Regions from separate parts of the Bacillus sp. SRL543 genome, predicted to be linked through region 1. Evidence: a T-box and tRNA genes for the amino acid it is inferred to sense, from the RefSeq annotation. Region 1 holds a T-box; the other holds one or more tRNA genes.
The links. The T-box of region 1 lies ahead of serS (serine--tRNA ligase). A T-box ahead of a tRNA ligase gene usually reads a tRNA of that ligase, here a tRNA-Ser.
Positions count from the first base shown of each region.

Region 2: it encodes a tRNA-Ser, which carries the amino acid that the T-box ahead of serS (serine--tRNA ligase) is inferred to sense. The anticodon was not compared.

Region 1 is NZ_OZ481794.1:20,126-27,924, reverse strand. It holds gene AC4E8B_RS00125 (cysteine hydrolase family protein) at 16-579, shown strand; gene AC4E8B_RS00120 (glycoside hydrolase family 18 protein) at 621-1,907, shown strand; gene AC4E8B_RS00115 (deoxynucleoside kinase) at 2,100-2,747, shown strand; gene AC4E8B_RS00110 (deoxynucleoside kinase) at 2,737-3,405, shown strand; tRNA gene AC4E8B_RS00105 (tRNA-Ser) at 3,607-3,699, opposite strand; gene serS (serine--tRNA ligase) at 3,797-5,077, opposite strand; T-box leader at 5,152-5,374, opposite strand; gene pdxT (pyridoxal 5'-phosphate synthase glutaminase subunit PdxT) at 5,428-6,015, opposite strand; gene pdxS (pyridoxal 5'-phosphate synthase lyase subunit PdxS) at 6,027-6,911, opposite strand; gene AC4E8B_RS00085 (serine hydrolase) at 7,122-7,799, opposite strand, start outside.
Region 2 is NZ_OZ481794.1:3,889,387-3,897,185, forward strand. It holds gene glgA (glycogen synthase GlgA) at 1-857, opposite strand, end outside; gene AC4E8B_RS19800 (GlgC family sugar phosphate nucleotidyltransferase) at 854-1,882, opposite strand; gene AC4E8B_RS19805 (glucose-1-phosphate adenylyltransferase) at 1,908-3,053, opposite strand; gene glgB (1,4-alpha-glucan branching protein GlgB) at 2,995-4,941, opposite strand; gene AC4E8B_RS19815 (hypothetical protein) at 5,133-5,330, shown strand; tRNA gene AC4E8B_RS19820 (tRNA-Glu) at 5,395-5,466, opposite strand; tRNA gene AC4E8B_RS19825 (tRNA-Ser) at 5,470-5,560, opposite strand; tRNA gene AC4E8B_RS19830 (tRNA-Asn) at 5,565-5,639, opposite strand; tRNA gene AC4E8B_RS19835 (tRNA-Ile) at 5,641-5,717, opposite strand; tRNA gene AC4E8B_RS19840 (tRNA-Gly) at 5,723-5,796, opposite strand; tRNA gene AC4E8B_RS19845 (tRNA-His) at 5,805-5,880, opposite strand; tRNA gene AC4E8B_RS19850 (tRNA-Phe) at 5,912-5,987, opposite strand; tRNA gene AC4E8B_RS19855 (tRNA-Asp) at 6,150-6,225, opposite strand; tRNA gene AC4E8B_RS19860 (tRNA-Met) at 6,372-6,445, opposite strand; tRNA gene AC4E8B_RS19865 (tRNA-Ser) at 6,613-6,705, opposite strand; tRNA gene AC4E8B_RS19870 (tRNA-Ile) at 6,719-6,795, opposite strand; tRNA gene AC4E8B_RS19875 (tRNA-Met) at 6,802-6,878, opposite strand; tRNA gene AC4E8B_RS19880 (tRNA-Ala) at 6,905-6,980, opposite strand; tRNA gene AC4E8B_RS19885 (tRNA-Pro) at 6,996-7,072, opposite strand; tRNA gene AC4E8B_RS19890 (tRNA-Arg) at 7,190-7,266, opposite strand; tRNA gene AC4E8B_RS19895 (tRNA-Leu) at 7,286-7,374, opposite strand; tRNA gene AC4E8B_RS19900 (tRNA-Gly) at 7,381-7,455, opposite strand; tRNA gene AC4E8B_RS19905 (tRNA-Leu) at 7,465-7,549, opposite strand; tRNA gene AC4E8B_RS19910 (tRNA-Lys) at 7,573-7,648, opposite strand; tRNA gene AC4E8B_RS19915 (tRNA-Thr) at 7,658-7,733, opposite strand; tRNA gene AC4E8B_RS19920 (tRNA-Val) at 7,739-7,799, opposite strand, start outside.

The DNA.
Region 1 (7,799 bases):
AAGGAGAGATCCACCATGAAAGAATCTTCTACAGCACTCTTAATTATAGACATGATCAATGATTTTAATTTTCCGGAAGGTGATGTTTTAGCTGAAAAAGCCCAAAAAATCAGCCAGCCGATAAAAACATTAAAGGAAAAGTGCGCTTCTGAAGCTATTCCTGTCATCTATGTTAATGATCATTACAGCCTTTGGCAAGCTGACTTTGAAAAGATCGCCGATTACTGCAGTAATAATAGCAGCAGGGAAATCATTGACCGCCTGTATCCCTCTGATGATGACTATTTCCTGATCAAACCGAAGCACTCTGCTTTTTACGGCACTGCCCTGAACACGCTGCTCCTGCAATTGAATGCCAAAAATCTGATCGTCACCGGTGTTGCCGGAAATATATGCGTCCTCTTTACAGCGAATGACGCCTATATGAGAGAATACAGCTTATATGTCCCTGAGAATTGTCTGGCATCCAATGATGATCATGACAACGAGAATGCATTGAAAATGATGAAAAATGTCCTCAATGCCAAAACAGAACCCTTCTCAGAGAAAAATAACATTTCAGCCTATTTCCCTTCATAGAATAATGGTAGCGCGATTTTGCCATTAAGGGGGAAAAGAGTATGCAAATCCATGTAGTGCGCGCCGGGCAGTCCCTGACAGGGATCGCACAGGCCTACGGCACGACGGCAGCAGATATTTCACAGGCCAATGAACTCCCCAATCCCGACAGGCTTGTTGTGGGCCAGGCGCTTGTTATCCCGATCACAGGGCGCTTTTACTGGGTACAGCCGGGAGATACCTTGTCGGCCATTTCCCGGCGGACAGGAATCCCAGTGCAGGAAATTGCAAGCATCAATCGTATATCGCCTTCCCAGCCTCTCCAGCCGGGATTGCGCCTCTATCTGCCGCCGAGGCCGAAAGCAGCGGCTGAATTCAATGCCTATGTAGAACCGCGGGGCACATCGGTTGCGCCTGCACTTGAGGAAGGAGCACGGGAGGCTGCGCCTTACCTTACGTATCTGGCGCCCTTCAGCTTTCAGGCACTGAGGGATGGCGGACTTAAAGAACCGCTCCTCAATAATTTCCCGGCCATCGCCCAAGCGAATAATAATGTATTGATGATGGTCATCACCAATCAGGAAAATGACCAGTTCAATGATGAGCTTGGCCGGATCCTCCTGAATGATATACCTGTGCAGGATAAATTCCTGGACAATATAACCGCAACAGCCAAGAAGTACGGCTTCAGGGACATCCATTTTGATTTTGAATATTTGCGCCCGGAGGACCGGGAGGCCTATAACCGTTTTCTAAGAAAAGCAAAGGCCCGGTTCAGCCGGGAAGGCTGGCTCATTTCCACTGCACTCGCGCCAAAGACGAGCGCCGGGCAGAAGGGACGCTGGTATGAAGCCCATGATTACAAGGCACATGGGGAAATCGTTGATTTTGTCGTCATCATGACCTATGAATGGGGCTATAGCGGCGGCCCTGCCCAGGCTGTCTCTCCGATTGGCCCTGTACGGGATGTCCTTGAATATGCAGTGAGCGAGATGCCGTCCTCCAAGATCATGATGGGCCAGAATCTGTACGGCTATGACTGGACCCTACCTTTTGTCCAGGGCACCACCGCCAAGGCATTGAGCCCGCAGCAGGCCATCGGGCTGGCCGCAGAGAAAAACGTGCCCATCCGCTATAACACGAAGTCACAGGCTCCGCTGTTCAACTATACAGGCACCGATGGGAAGCGGCATGAGGTCTGGTTTGAGGATGCGAGGTCCATCCAGGCAAAGTTCGACCTCATGAAGGAACTGAAGCTAAGGGGGATGAGCTACTGGAAGCTCGGCCTTTCATTTCCGCAGAACTGGCTTCTGATCACAGACAATTTCAATGTCACAAAGCGGGAGTAGCAGAGAGATTTCCGGAAATAGTCACTAAAAGCTATGGGTCAGCCCGATCCATGGCTTTTTTTATATTTTTTGCCGGCAGAAATTCCATATCCCTTCCACTACATAGTGTGTTAAAATATTTTTTGTGTCGTTAAAAGTCGATTTAAAGGATATATGGACATAGATAAAAAAGAACAATAAGGAGGCCACACTGTGGGGGGGACACCTTTTATTACAGTTGAAGGCCCGATCGGCGTAGGGAAAACCTCGCTGGCGAAGGCCATTTCCGAGCATTTTCAATTTGCGCTGCTGAAAGAGATTGTAGATGAAAATCCTTTTCTTGGAAAGTTTTATGAAAACATCGAGGAATGGAGCTTCCAGACGGAAATGTTTTTCCTGTGCAACCGCTACAAGCAGCTTGGGGACATCAACACTCATTTTTTAGCCAATAACAAGGCAGTCGTTGCCGATTATCATATTCTCAAGAATCTCGTTTTTGCCGAAAGGACGCTGAGTCCTGCCGAATACCAGAAGTATTTAAAGATCTACGAAATCCTGACAAATGATATGCCGAGGCCGAATGTCATCATCTATCTTCATGCAAGCCTTGAGACACTGCTGCAGCGGATCAAGCTGCGGGGCCGGGAAATTGAAAAGAATATCAGCCCGCTCTATTTAGAGCAGCTGTCAATTGATTATGAAAATGCCATGAAATTATTTGCCGAGCAGAACCCCGACATTCCTGTTCTGCGCTTCAGCGGCGATGATCTTGATTTTGTGAAAAATAAAGAAGATCTGTCATATATTCTGGACAGCCTTTCCCTATCTTTAATTAAAGGAGCTTATCATCATGAATCTTAGGAATAAGTATGAGATACCCGGAAATTCCGTAATTACCATCGCCGGTACGGTCGGGGTAGGGAAATCGACGATGACCAATGCGCTTGCGGGTGCACTGGGCTTTCGCACCTCATTTGAAAAAGTGGATACCAATCCTTATCTTGATAAATTTTACGCAGATTTCGACAGATGGAGCTTCCATCTGCAGATTTATTTCCTTGCTGAGCGCTTTAAGGAGCAGAAGCGCATCTTCGAATATGGCGGCGGCTTCATCCAGGACCGTTCCATTTACGAAGACACAGGCATTTTTGCCAAGATGCATCATGAAAAAGGGACCATGTCACAGGTGGACTATGAAACATACACAAGCCTGTTCGATGCAATGGTCATGACGCCATACTTTCCTCACCCGGACCTGCTGATTTATCTGGAAGGATCCATTGATGACATCCTCTCCAGGATTCAGGAAAGAGGGCGTCCGATGGAGCAGCAGACGCCAGTGTCCTACTGGGAAGAGATGCATGGGCGCTACGAGAACTGGATCAATACATTCAATGCCTGCCCGGTGCTGCGCCTGAACATCAACGATTATGACCTGATGGCCGAAGGAGCTTCCATTGAGCCAGTCATCGAAAAAATCTCCGTCTTTCTGAAGCATTCACAGCTGCTGAAGAAATAAACTTTCGTTTTTGGTGCTTCGGAGTACAGAATAACCTCTTATACCAAAAAGAAGCCCGGCATAAATGCCGGGCTTTTGTTTGGTTCATTTTCATGATGCAAAGCTGCCTTTTTATTCTGCAAAAATCATAAAAAAGCCGCTGCAATATGCAGCGGCTTTTTATGTATCTCCAATAGTTATGCGCTATGGTTGATTTTAAAATGGAGGAGGTAGAGGGATTCGAACCCCCGCGCGGTGTTACCCGCCTGTCGGTTTTCAAGACCGATCCCTTCAGCCAGACTTGGGTATACCTCCGTATCGACAAGATTTATTTTAGCACCTGTCAAAAGCAAAGTCAACACTATTTCAAAAAAATATTAAGGCGGGTTATTCACCCGCCCAGATGCATGCTTTACGCCTTGCCGATAACTTCTTTATTGCCCATATATGGTCTTAATACTTCCGGAATGATGACACTTCCATCTTCCTGCTGATAGTTTTCCAGGATAGCGGCGACCGTACGGCCGATCGCAAGGCCAGAGCCATTCAGTGTATGAAGATGCTCAGGCTTACCCTTAGGCTCGCGGCGGAAACGGATGTTCGCGCGGCGTGCCTGGAAGGCTTCGAAGTTACTGCAAGAAGAAATCTCGCGGTATGTCCCGTAGCTTGGAATCCATACTTCTATATCGTATTTCTTGGCCGCTGTGAAGCCGAGATCGCCTGTGCACATGCTGAGCACGCGGTAAGGAAGCCCTAGCATCTGCAAAACCTTCTCTGCATGACCAGTCAGCTTTTCCAGCTCGTCATAAGAATCCTCAGGACGGACAAATTTTACGAGCTCCACCTTATTGAATTGATGCTGGCGGATCAGCCCCCTTGTATCACGGCCAGCAGATCCCGCTTCAGAACGGAAGCATGCACTGAAGGCAGCATAGTTGATCGGAAGCTGTTCGTTCGTCAGGATTTCATCTCTGTGCATATTTGTCACAGGCACTTCTGCTGTCGGGATCAGGAAGTAGTCTTCGCTTTCAATCAGGAAAGCATCTTCTTCAAACTTCGGCAGCTGGCCGGTGCCTGTCATGCTGGCACGGTTGACCATGTATGGAGGAAGGACTTCCATATAGCCATGCTCATCTGTGTGAAGATCCAGCATGAAGTTGAATAAAGCACGCTCTAAGCGGGCGCCAAGGCCTTTATAGAATACAAAGCGGCTTCCCGTAACCTTCCCAGCCCTCTCAAAGTCAATGATGTCCAGGTCAGTGGCAACATCCCAGTGAGGCTTCGGCTCGAAGCTGAAATCGCGGACATTGCCCCATTTTCTCGCCTCGACATTATCGTCTTCCGTCTCACCGACCGGAACGCTCTCATGCGGGATATTCGGGATGCTCATCAAAAGGCTGTCCAGTGATTCTTCCACTGTGCGGAGCTCTTCATCAAAGGCTTTAATCTTGTCGCCCACTTCCCTCATCTCTGCAATCAGGCTGTCAGCATCTTTCTTTTCGCGCTTCAGCGCAGCGACCTGCTGGGATACTTCATTCCTTCTGCTCTTCAGCTGTTCTGTTTCCATGATCAGCTCACGGCGCCTTACATCAAGATCCTCAAATTTCCCCAGGTCGCCAAGATCCTCCCCGCGGTGCTGGAGGCGGTTCTTCACTTCTTCAAAATTGCTTCGTAAATATTTAATATCAAGCATGCTGATTCCTCCTAGTTTTCCATTCGATAGGCATATGGGCGGAACCTGCGAAAAAACAAAAAACCCCCGTCCCAAAAAGGGACGGGAGTTACCCGCGTTGCCACCCTAGTTGAAGGCATAAATGCCTTCCACCTTAAATCCATAACGGTTTTTAACCGAAAGCACTTACTCGCCGATATGGGCTTTCCATGCTTTTGCTCAAGGACGGATTCACAAGGTCCCACCACCGGTTTCCACCAGCCACCGGCTCTCTATAGGAATGGGATTCCCGCTACTATTTCCTGTCAATGCGTTTCGAATGTAATTTTATAATAATTTACTACAATTATGTGCTATTTGCAACCTATTATTCAAACTAAATTCGCCTGGGCTTCTTTCACCATTTCCACGAAATACGCGGTAAGGCGGTGATCTTCTGTCAGCTCAGGATGGAATGAGCAGCCAAGGAACTGACCTTCCCTTGCGGCCACGATGCGGCCATCATGCTTTGCAAGCACTTCTACATTCTCGCCGGCCTGCAGAATATGCGGAGCGCGGATAAAGACAGCTTCGAAATCTTCTGCCACTCCGGCAATATCAAGGGGCGCTTCAAAGCTTTCCCGCTGCCTTCCGAAAGAATTGCGCTCCACCTCGACATCCATGACACCGATATGCGGCTCTGCATAGCCGGCAACTGTCTTCGCCAGCAGGATGAGCCCGGCACATGTTCCGAACATTGGTTTCCCTGACTGGGCAAACGCCCTCAGTTCTTCCATGAAATCGTATTTATCGATCAGGCGGCGCATCGTGGTGCTTTCGCCGCCGGGGATGATCAGTCCGTCCACTTCCCCAAGCTGCTCTTTGCGTTTGATGACAACTGCCTCCGCACCGCAGGACTCAATGGAGCGGACATGCTCCCTGACAGCCCCCTGAAGGCCCAGTACGCCTACTTTAACCATGTTCATTCTCCTTACCAACCGCGCTCCTGCATACGAGCTTCAGGAGCCAGTGATGAGATTTCGATGCCCTTCATCGGTGTTCCAAGTTCTTTTGACAAATCAGCAATCAGCTTGTAATCCTGATAATGCGTAGTCGCCTCTACAATCGCTCTCGCAAACTTGGCAGGATTGTCAGACTTGAAGATGCCTGATCCTACGAATACACCGTCTGCGCCAAGCTCCATCATTAAAGCGGCATCTGCAGGTGTCGCAACGCCGCCTGCAGCGAAGTTAACGACCGGAAGGCGGCCAAGTTCCTTGATTTCAAGAAGAAGCTCATAAGGGGCTCCGAGAAGCTTAGCTTCTGTCATCAGTTCGTCAAGGTTCATGCCGACCACCTTGCGCACCTGTGCGTTCACCTTGCGGATATGGCGCACTGCTTCTACAATATTGCCTGTTCCAGGCTCGCCTTTCGTGCGAAGCATCGCTGCTCCTTCGCCGATTCTGCGGGCAGCCTCGCCAAGGTCGCGGCATCCGCATACAAATGGAACCGTATAATCCCTTTTATTTAAATGATACTCTTCATCAGCAGGAGTGAGCACTTCACTCTCATCTATATAATCAACGCCCATTGCTTCTAATACACGGGCTTCCACGATATGGCCAATTCTGCCTTTTGCCATAACAGGGATCGTTACAGCATTCATGACTTCCTCAACAATGCGGGGGTCTGCCATCCTGGCCACACCGCCGGCAGCACGGATATCGGATGGAACCCTCTCCAGTGCCATGACTGCGACTGCGCCGGCCTCTTCAGCAATCTTGGCCTGCTCAGCGTTGACTACGTCCATGATAACGCCGCCCTTTTGCATTTCTGCCATACCGCGCTTTACTCGATCTGTACCTGTCTTCACTATAAAGTCCCCCTTCTGTAATACCATCTGCTTTTAACAGGCAAAATACCCATTAATTTATAGGAAAATATATTAATTCGATAGGAATTCGTCCAGTTCCCCTAATGAAAATAAACAATAAAAAAAGGTCCCTGTCAAGACAAGGGACCCTTTTTTATCAGACTCTTCCGGAATTTTATTTTCTCCCGGATAAAGCCAGGCCATTATTTGAAATTAGAACCAGCTCTTTACAGCTGATGAAACGCTGCCCCAAAGATCTCCGAAAAAGCCGCCGATACCGCGCATCATCAGCACGAACCAGTTCGCCTTTTCTACACTTTCGGCTGCCACGACATCAACCTGGATACCGCCATTTCCTGAAAGGAAGTCAAGGCCGTTTTCTTTATCTGATTTCAATGTCAGATAGCCGACCTTATCGCCTTTCTTGACAGGCGCCGTCAGATTGCCGTCTTCATCAAGCTTGTCTTTATCAAGGACAAGCTCAGGTTTATAGCTTTCCTTCTCGCCATTTTTCACAACAAGCCCGATAGCATCCTTCGCCTGTATTTTCACGCTGTCTTCCTTGCCTTTAGTTACAGGCAATGTCTTCTGGCCTTTTACCTGATAGTTCTTCGCAATGATTTCTTCTTTGGAGAAATTGCTGAAAGCATAATCAAGCATTTTTCTTGTTTCATCGAACCTGGATTTATAGGAACCGGAATCCCCTTCACCCTTGGCATTCATCACGACCGTGATATAGCGGTTCCCGTCACGGGTTGCTGTTCCGGTGAAACAGTAGCCGGCAAAATCGGTTGTACCTGTCTTAAGCCCGTCCACTCCCTCATAGCCGAAAACAAGGCTTGGAAGCATCCAGTTCCAGTTATCCATCTCAATTTCATCGTCAGTGCCTTC
Region 2 (7,799 bases), 1.1 Mb from region 1:
CCGGCCCGCTTCTGGAGGCTGCGCTTATTCTTGCCTTTATTTGTTAATAGATTCACATTATAAGCTGCAGCAATCATCGGATCATTTTCCGGATCGTAAAAATCAGCATCAATCCCATTAAGGATGCCGGTCAGGTCTTCGTCCCGCAGCCTCAGCAGCCCTTCAAGCTTTTCACCGTAATATTCATTCTGTATTTCGTCTTTATAGGTAGGGCTGACGGTTGTTATTTTATCGGCAGATGTTAGGGCTGCCTTCATAAAATTGATGCATCCATAAAATTCGAGCTGCCCTTCCGTGAAACAGATTTCATCAAGGCCAAATAAGTCGCTGAGTGCCTCTTTTGGCATAATGCCCTGGAATTGAAGATTATGAATGGTAAACACGCTTTTTACAGCAGCATATTCTTTTGCATGCCTGTATTGCACATTCAGCAGGAAGGGGACCATCCCTGTATGCCAGTCATGGCAGTGAATGATATCAGGATAGAAATCAAGCTCCCTCATGCTTTCCAATACAGCCCTGCTGAAAAAGGCAAATCTTTCTCCATCATCAAAATATCCATAAAGCTGATCCCGCAGGAAGTAATACTCATTATCGACAAAATAAAAAATGACACCGTCATGGACCAGCTCTTCTATTCCGCAGTACTGGTTTCGCCAGCCCACAGAAACGCTGAACTCCCTGACCTTTTTCATTTTCTTCTTATATGTTTCCGGTATGCTCCCATACTTAGGCAGAATTATCCTTACGTCCGTCCCCAGCTTTTTCAATTCCTTCGGCAAGGAGCCTGCCACATCGGCAAGCCCCCCTGATTTAACGAATGGCACACATTCTGATACAGCGAATAAGACTTTCATGAATTCATCAGCGCCCCTTGTATGGTTCCTTTCCGGATTACAATCGGCTGGACAGGGGAACCTTCCATGACGGTCCCGGATTCGATTCTGACATCTTTATCGATGATGACTGAGTCCAATATGCAATCATCACCGATTTGGCATTTTTGCATAATGATGCAATTTCTAACAACTGATCCTTTCCCGATCCTGACTGCCCGGGAGATAATGCTGTTTTCAACCGTTCCTTCTATAAGGCACCCGTTTGCCACCATACTGTTTCTGACGCCTGCGCCTTTTAAATACCGTGCAGGAGGCTCATCTTTAACCTTTGTGTAGACTGGCTGATCTTTGCGGAACAGCTTGTGGAAAGTTTCAGGTTCAAGCATGCTCATGCTGGCCTGATAGTAGCTCTCAATCGAGTCGATTCTCGTAACATGCCCTGTATATTCGTATGTGCACACTTTATAGACATGATTCAGATCGGCTGCTATATCACTCATGCAAGAGTGGCCCGTTTCATTTCTTTTTTCAATGAATTCGATTAGCTGAGAGGTTTTGACAAGGTACATTTCGAGAGACTTTCCGTTATGCCTGAGTTCTGTAATGTCACAGCCGGATTGGATATGCCTCTCAAGGGCCGGCTGAAAATCCATATTAAGAACAGTATAGCAATTTGCTATTAAAGAATATTCCTGATTGCTGCGGTAGAAATAATCAAGGTTGGCTGCAAAATGATTGAAGGAACCTACCCCCTGCCGAGGCCCATCAAGAAGCGGAGATGGAAAGAAAAAGAGGCCGTCTCTTTTTCTGTTCAAATCCCAGTTCTTTCCTGAACCAAGATGGTCCATCAGTGACCTGTATTGAAACTTCGGAAAGATGGCCACACTGGCAATTCCTGAGTTCACCATGCTGGAGAGAACAAAATCTATCAGCCGGTAGCGGCCTGCAAAGGGCACTGCCGCAAGAGAGCGGTGGACTATCAGTTCCTCCAGTCCTTCATGATAAGTTGTTGCATCTATAACGCCCAGCAATCTCTTATTCAACTATATCCCCTCCTGATTTATATTCTTATGAATGGATTTCCTTAATCATTTCCTCTGTCACCAGAATGATTTCACCTTTATTTTCATCATCCCTTATAACCGTTCCGTCCGGTATGTGCATATCAGAAGGAACGATCGCTCTTTCAATAAAGACATTCTTCCCGATGACAGCATTCGGCATAATGACCGATTCTTTAATAATTGAACCTGCTTTGACCTCTACTCCCTGAAAAACGACCGTTTTATAAATTTCCCCTTCAATTAAACAGCCTTCATTAATCATCGATTCATCCACTTCCGCCATCGGCGCGATATATTGCGGCGGATGATTGGGATTCACAGAATAGATCCTCCAGGAATAATCATTCAAATCCAGCTGGCAATGGTCGTCCAGCAAATCCATATTGGCTTCCCAAAGGCTTTGCACAGTCCCTACATCCTTCCAGTATCCGCTGAAAGGGTAGGCATAAAGCCTTTTGCTGTCATTCAGAAGCCTTGGGATGATATCCTTTCCAAAGTCGTGTGAGGAATCCTCATCCAGGTCGTCAAGCTCCAGATACTCCTTAAGTACGTCCCATTTAAAAATATAAATTCCCATTGAGGCCATATTATTTCTCGGCTTCTCCGGCTTTTCATCAAATTCTGAAACACTCAGATCTTCGTTCGTATTCATGATCCCGAATCGGCTGGCTTCCTCCCAGGGAACTTCTTTGACTGAAATAGTAGCATCTGCGTTCTTTTCAATATGATAATCAAGCATCAGGTCATAATTCATTTTGTAGATATGATCGCCTGACAGGATAAGCACATATTCAGGTTCATTCTGCTTAAGATAGTTTATATTTTGAAAGATCGCACTCGCCGTGCCTGTATACCACTTGACCTCTGAAGATTCGGCGTATGGAGGCAAAACGGTCACCCCGCCGTTCATTCTGTCCAAATCCCAGGCGCTTCCTATTCCTATATAGGAATTCAGCACGAGAGGCTGATACTGGGTCAGAACACCGACTGTATCAATCCCTGAATTTGTACAATTGCTCAAGGTGAAGTCAATGATCCTGTATTTGCCTCCAAACGGTACAGCTGGTTTTGCAAGATTTTCAGTCAGAGCGTTAAGCCTGGACCCTTTTCCCCCTGCCAGCAGCATTGCCACACATTTTGTCTTTGCCATTTCCTTTCCTCTCCTTTCGGTGTTTAACAGGACGCAAGATAGTAATGCCAAACGGCGGGATAGCCATCTGAATCGAATAAGGCCGGCCATGGTATCCCATTTCTTCTGTTTTGATGACTTTTTTGTTGATCCAGCCGGACCCGCCATACTCTTCCTTATCGCTGTTGAAGATCTCCCTGTAGCTTCCGGCATGGGGAACCCCGATCCTGAAGTTTTGATACGGATCGGCTGTAAAGTTGCATACCACAATAAGATGTTCACCCTCGGCAGCGCTGAAACGGACAAAAGAAAAAATGGATTGTTCCCAGTTATCTGCATCAATCCACTCAAAGCCTTCCTGAAGATGATCCAGTTCAAACAGGGGCTTGGATCTTCTGTATAGCTTTATCAAATCCTTGCTGTACCTGTTTGCTTTCTGGTGCATCTCAAACTCAAGCAGATTCCAGTCAAGTCCTTCCGAATCTTTCCACTCTGAAAATTGCGCGATTTCAAAGCCCATGAACAGCAGTTTTTTGCCGGGATGTGCCATCATATAGCCCAGGAGCAGCCGGAACTGGGCAAACTTCCTCCAATAATCTCCCGGCATTTTATTGAGGAGAGACTTTTTTCCATGTACGACTTCATCATGTGAGAGAGGCAATATAAAATTCTCCTTGAAAGCATATAAAAGAGAAAATGTGATATTGCCATGCTTCCCGGTTCTTGCCTCTGGACTGGTTTCCATATAGGCCAGTACATCATTCATCCAGCCCATATTCCATTTGTAATGAAAGCCAAGGCCCCCATAATGGGCTGGAGAGGTCACCAGCGGGAGATTTGATGAATCTTCAGCTGCTAGAAAAATGGAGGGATCATATTGCCTGATTGTGCTGTTGAGCTTGCGGAGGAATTCAATTCCAAACGGATTCTGATGCTGTTCTTGCGAATTGGGCCAATAAATGATATTAGATACAGCATCCATCCTGAACCCATCTATATGATAGGTTTCAAGCCAGAATAAAGCATTGGAGATTAAGAAGCTCTGCACTTCCTTGCGGCCCAGATCAAAGTTTGAAGTGCCCCATACATAATTCTCCCTATCCTTCTCATTCTTATATTCAAAAAGGTGGGTTCCGTCAAAATTATAGAGTCCATGGGCATCTTTGCAAAAGTGGCCGGGAACCCAGTCGAGAATGACACCGATGTTATGCTGATGGCATTGGTCGACAAAATACATTAAATCCTGCGGCTTGCCATACCGGCTGGTCGCGGAAAAATACCCTGTACCCTGATAGCCCCATGAGGCATCGAGCGGATGCTCGACAAGAGGGAGCAGTTCAACATGTGTAAACCCATGTTCAAGGACATAGGGCACAACTTCATCCGCCAGCTCCCTGTAATTCATCAGCCTGTTATTATTTTTTCGTTTCCACGTTCCGGCATGCATTTCATATATGACAGCCGGTTCTGCAAAGGTATTTTTCTTCATCCTGCTTTTCAGCCAAGACTGATCATTCCATTTATAGCCTTCAAGCGGCCATACGACTGAAGCAGTGCCGGGTCTTTTCTCAGAATAGAATGCATATGGATCAGCTTTGTGCAGCCTGGTGCCTCCTTGTGTCAATATTTCATACTTATAGAGGCAGCCTGCCAAATCCTTCTCGACTACTATGTGCCATACCCCTTCATTATTCATTCTATGTAATTTGAAACCTTCCCCATTCCAGCTGTTAAAGTCCCCAACAACCCTGACCTCCTTAGCATTTGGAGCCCATACAGCAAATCTGGTGAGGATTTTGCCTTCTTCATGTATCAAGTGGGCACCAAAAAGGCGGTGGCTGTCAAAAAGGGTGCCTTCATGAAATAAATGCATTTGATAGTCAGTGGGAAACATCGTTTTCACAGCCATCCTTCTCTCCAACAGATTTAAAAATCATCGACTTTCTTTTTATATTCGTCTTATTCATAAAAATACCTTGTAAAAAAATTTTAAATTTTTCGATATTTTCTCTTATAATTCGATTAATTTTGTAAACTTGAGTTGGTTTTCAAGGAAAATGCCTATAATAAGCATATGTTTTTATGAAGGGGGGATTGAAGATGGCAAATCAAGAAGAAGAGTTTCTTCTCAGGGAAAAGCAAGAAGCCGGAGAAAGGCTGCCTCTGTTCGGGCCTGCAGATGGAAAAATCCTTGCGACGGGAGATATGTTCAGGGGGCCCTATACAGGGATTGCATCAGAAATAGATTTAAATAATCCGGGAAACCGGCTGCAAAAAAACGAAGAACTTCCCGATTAAACACAATGATTCAGAAAAGATGCATACAAAAAAGCTGCCAGCATTTGCTGACAGCTTTTTTGTATGACCCCTACGGGATTCGAACCCGTGTTACCGCCGTGAAAGGGCGGTGTCTTAACCGCTTGACCAAGGGGCCTTATGGCGGAGAAGGAGGGATTTGAACCCTCGCGCCGGTTGCCCGACCTACACCCTTAGCAGGGGCGCCTCTTCAGCCACTTGAGTACTTCCCCATATTGGCTCCGCAGGCAGGACTCGAACCTGCGACCGTTCGGTTAACAGCCGAATGCTCTACCACTGAGCTACTGCGGAATGGTGGGCCTAAATGGACTCGAACCATCGACCTCACGCTTATCAGGCGTGCGCTCTAACCAGCTGAGCTATAGGCCCACTTTTGGAGCGGGTGATGGGAATCGAACCCACGACATCAGCTTGGAAGGCTGAGGTTTTACCATTAAACTACACCCGCATATTTTATGGGGCGACTGATGGGAATCGAACCCACGAATGTCGGAACCACAATCCGATGCGTTAACCACTTCGCCACAACCGCCACAATTCAATGCTTTTTCACAAAAAATAAATGGTGGCTCAGGACGGAATCGAACCGCCGACACAAGGATTTTCAGTCCTTTGCTCTACCGACTGAGCTACTGAGCCAAATAAAGTAATTTCCTAAAACAATATTTCATAAGTCCTTTGCTCAAAAGTTCTTGCGAACTTTTTTGCAGATTGCCGCAGAAGCTGTTCAATGAAGGTAGCAATCTGCTCTACCGACTGAGCTGCTGAGCCATACTGGGTATTGCTTTTCTAAATAAATAATGGCGGTCCCGACGGGAATCGAACCCGCGATCTCCTGCGTGACAGGCAGGCATGTTAACCGCTACACCACGGGACCAGTTTATAAAATAAGGTCTGAATTATGCCCGAGTATCCTTCAGGACTGTTTCTTCCTCTTCCAGATGGAACGGCAAGAAAATCCGTCATGATCACTCGAAGCATATTCATCGCAGTGCTGCTCATTACTGCACTGAGGACCAGGTATTGCGGGGGCAGGATTTGAACCTGCGACCTTCGGGTTATGAGCCCGACGAGCTACCGGACTGCTCCACCCCGCGACGATAAAATATAATCTTTCCTGTTTCCTGAATATTGCTTGCAAAGGACTGTCCCGGTCTCAGGAAGTGAACCAAGAAGCAGCTCAACCGGTACAACTCGCAGTCTTTTCAGTGGAGAATTGCTTGTTGCTCCACCCCGCGACGATAAAAGTGATTTAAAAGTATAATGGAGGAGGTAGAGGGATTCGAACCCCCGCGCGGTGTTACCCGCCTGTCGGTTTTCAAGACCGATCCCTTCAGCCAGACTTGGGTATACCTCCATATTAAAGTGAATGGTGGACCTTGTAGGACTCGAACCTACGACCGGACGGTTATGAGCCGTCTGCTCTAACCAGCTGAGCTAAAGGTCCTTAATTTGGTAGCGGCGGAGGGGATCGAACCCCCGACCTCACGGGTATGAACCGTACGCTCTAGCCAGCTGAGCTACACCGCCAAATCAAGTATTCTCATAAGGTTATATGGTGGAGCCTAGCGGGATCGAACCGCTGACCTCCTGCGTGCAAAGCAGGCGCTCTCCCAGCTGAGCTAAGGCCCCATATAGAATTTCAAATGGTCGGGAAGACAGGATTCGAACCTGCGACCCCTTGGTCCCAAACCAAGTGCTCTACCAAGCTGAGCTACTCCCCGTCATGCAAATGATAAGCGTCGAATTGCTTCATTGCTTCCTTATTCACATCATCCTGCAATTAGCAGTCAGGTGTTCACTCGTTGGCTAATATTCTTGCTTTCATTACATTAATAGTATGGCGCGCCCGAAAGGAGTCGAACCCATAACCTTCTGATCCGTAGTCAGACGCTCTATCCAATTGAGCTACGGGCGCATAATTAAAATGTTTTTAATGGTGCCGAGGACCGGAATCGAACCGGTACGGTAGTCACCTACCGCAGGATTTTAAGTCCTGTGCGTCTGCCAGTTCCGCCACCCCGGCAATCTCTGGAGCGGAAGACGGGATTCGAACCCGCGACCCCCACCTTGGCAAGGTGATGTTCTACCACTGAACTACTTCCGCATATTAAATTGGTGCGGGTGAAGGGAGTCGAACCCCCACGCCTTGCGGCGCCAGATCCTAAGTCTGGTGCGTCTGCCAATTCCGCCACACCCGCATAATTCATTATTAGAGATTGAATGGTGAGCCATGAAGGACTCGAACCTTCGACCCTCTGATTAAAAGTCAGATGCTCTACCGACTGAGCTAATGGCTCATTTGAAACTGGTGCCGGCTAGAGGACTTGAACCCCCAACCTACTGATTACAAGTCAGTTGCTCTACCAATTGAGCTAAACCGGCAAATATGGTGGAGGATGACGGGATCGAACCGCCGACCCTCTGCTTGTAAGGCAGATGCTCTCCCAG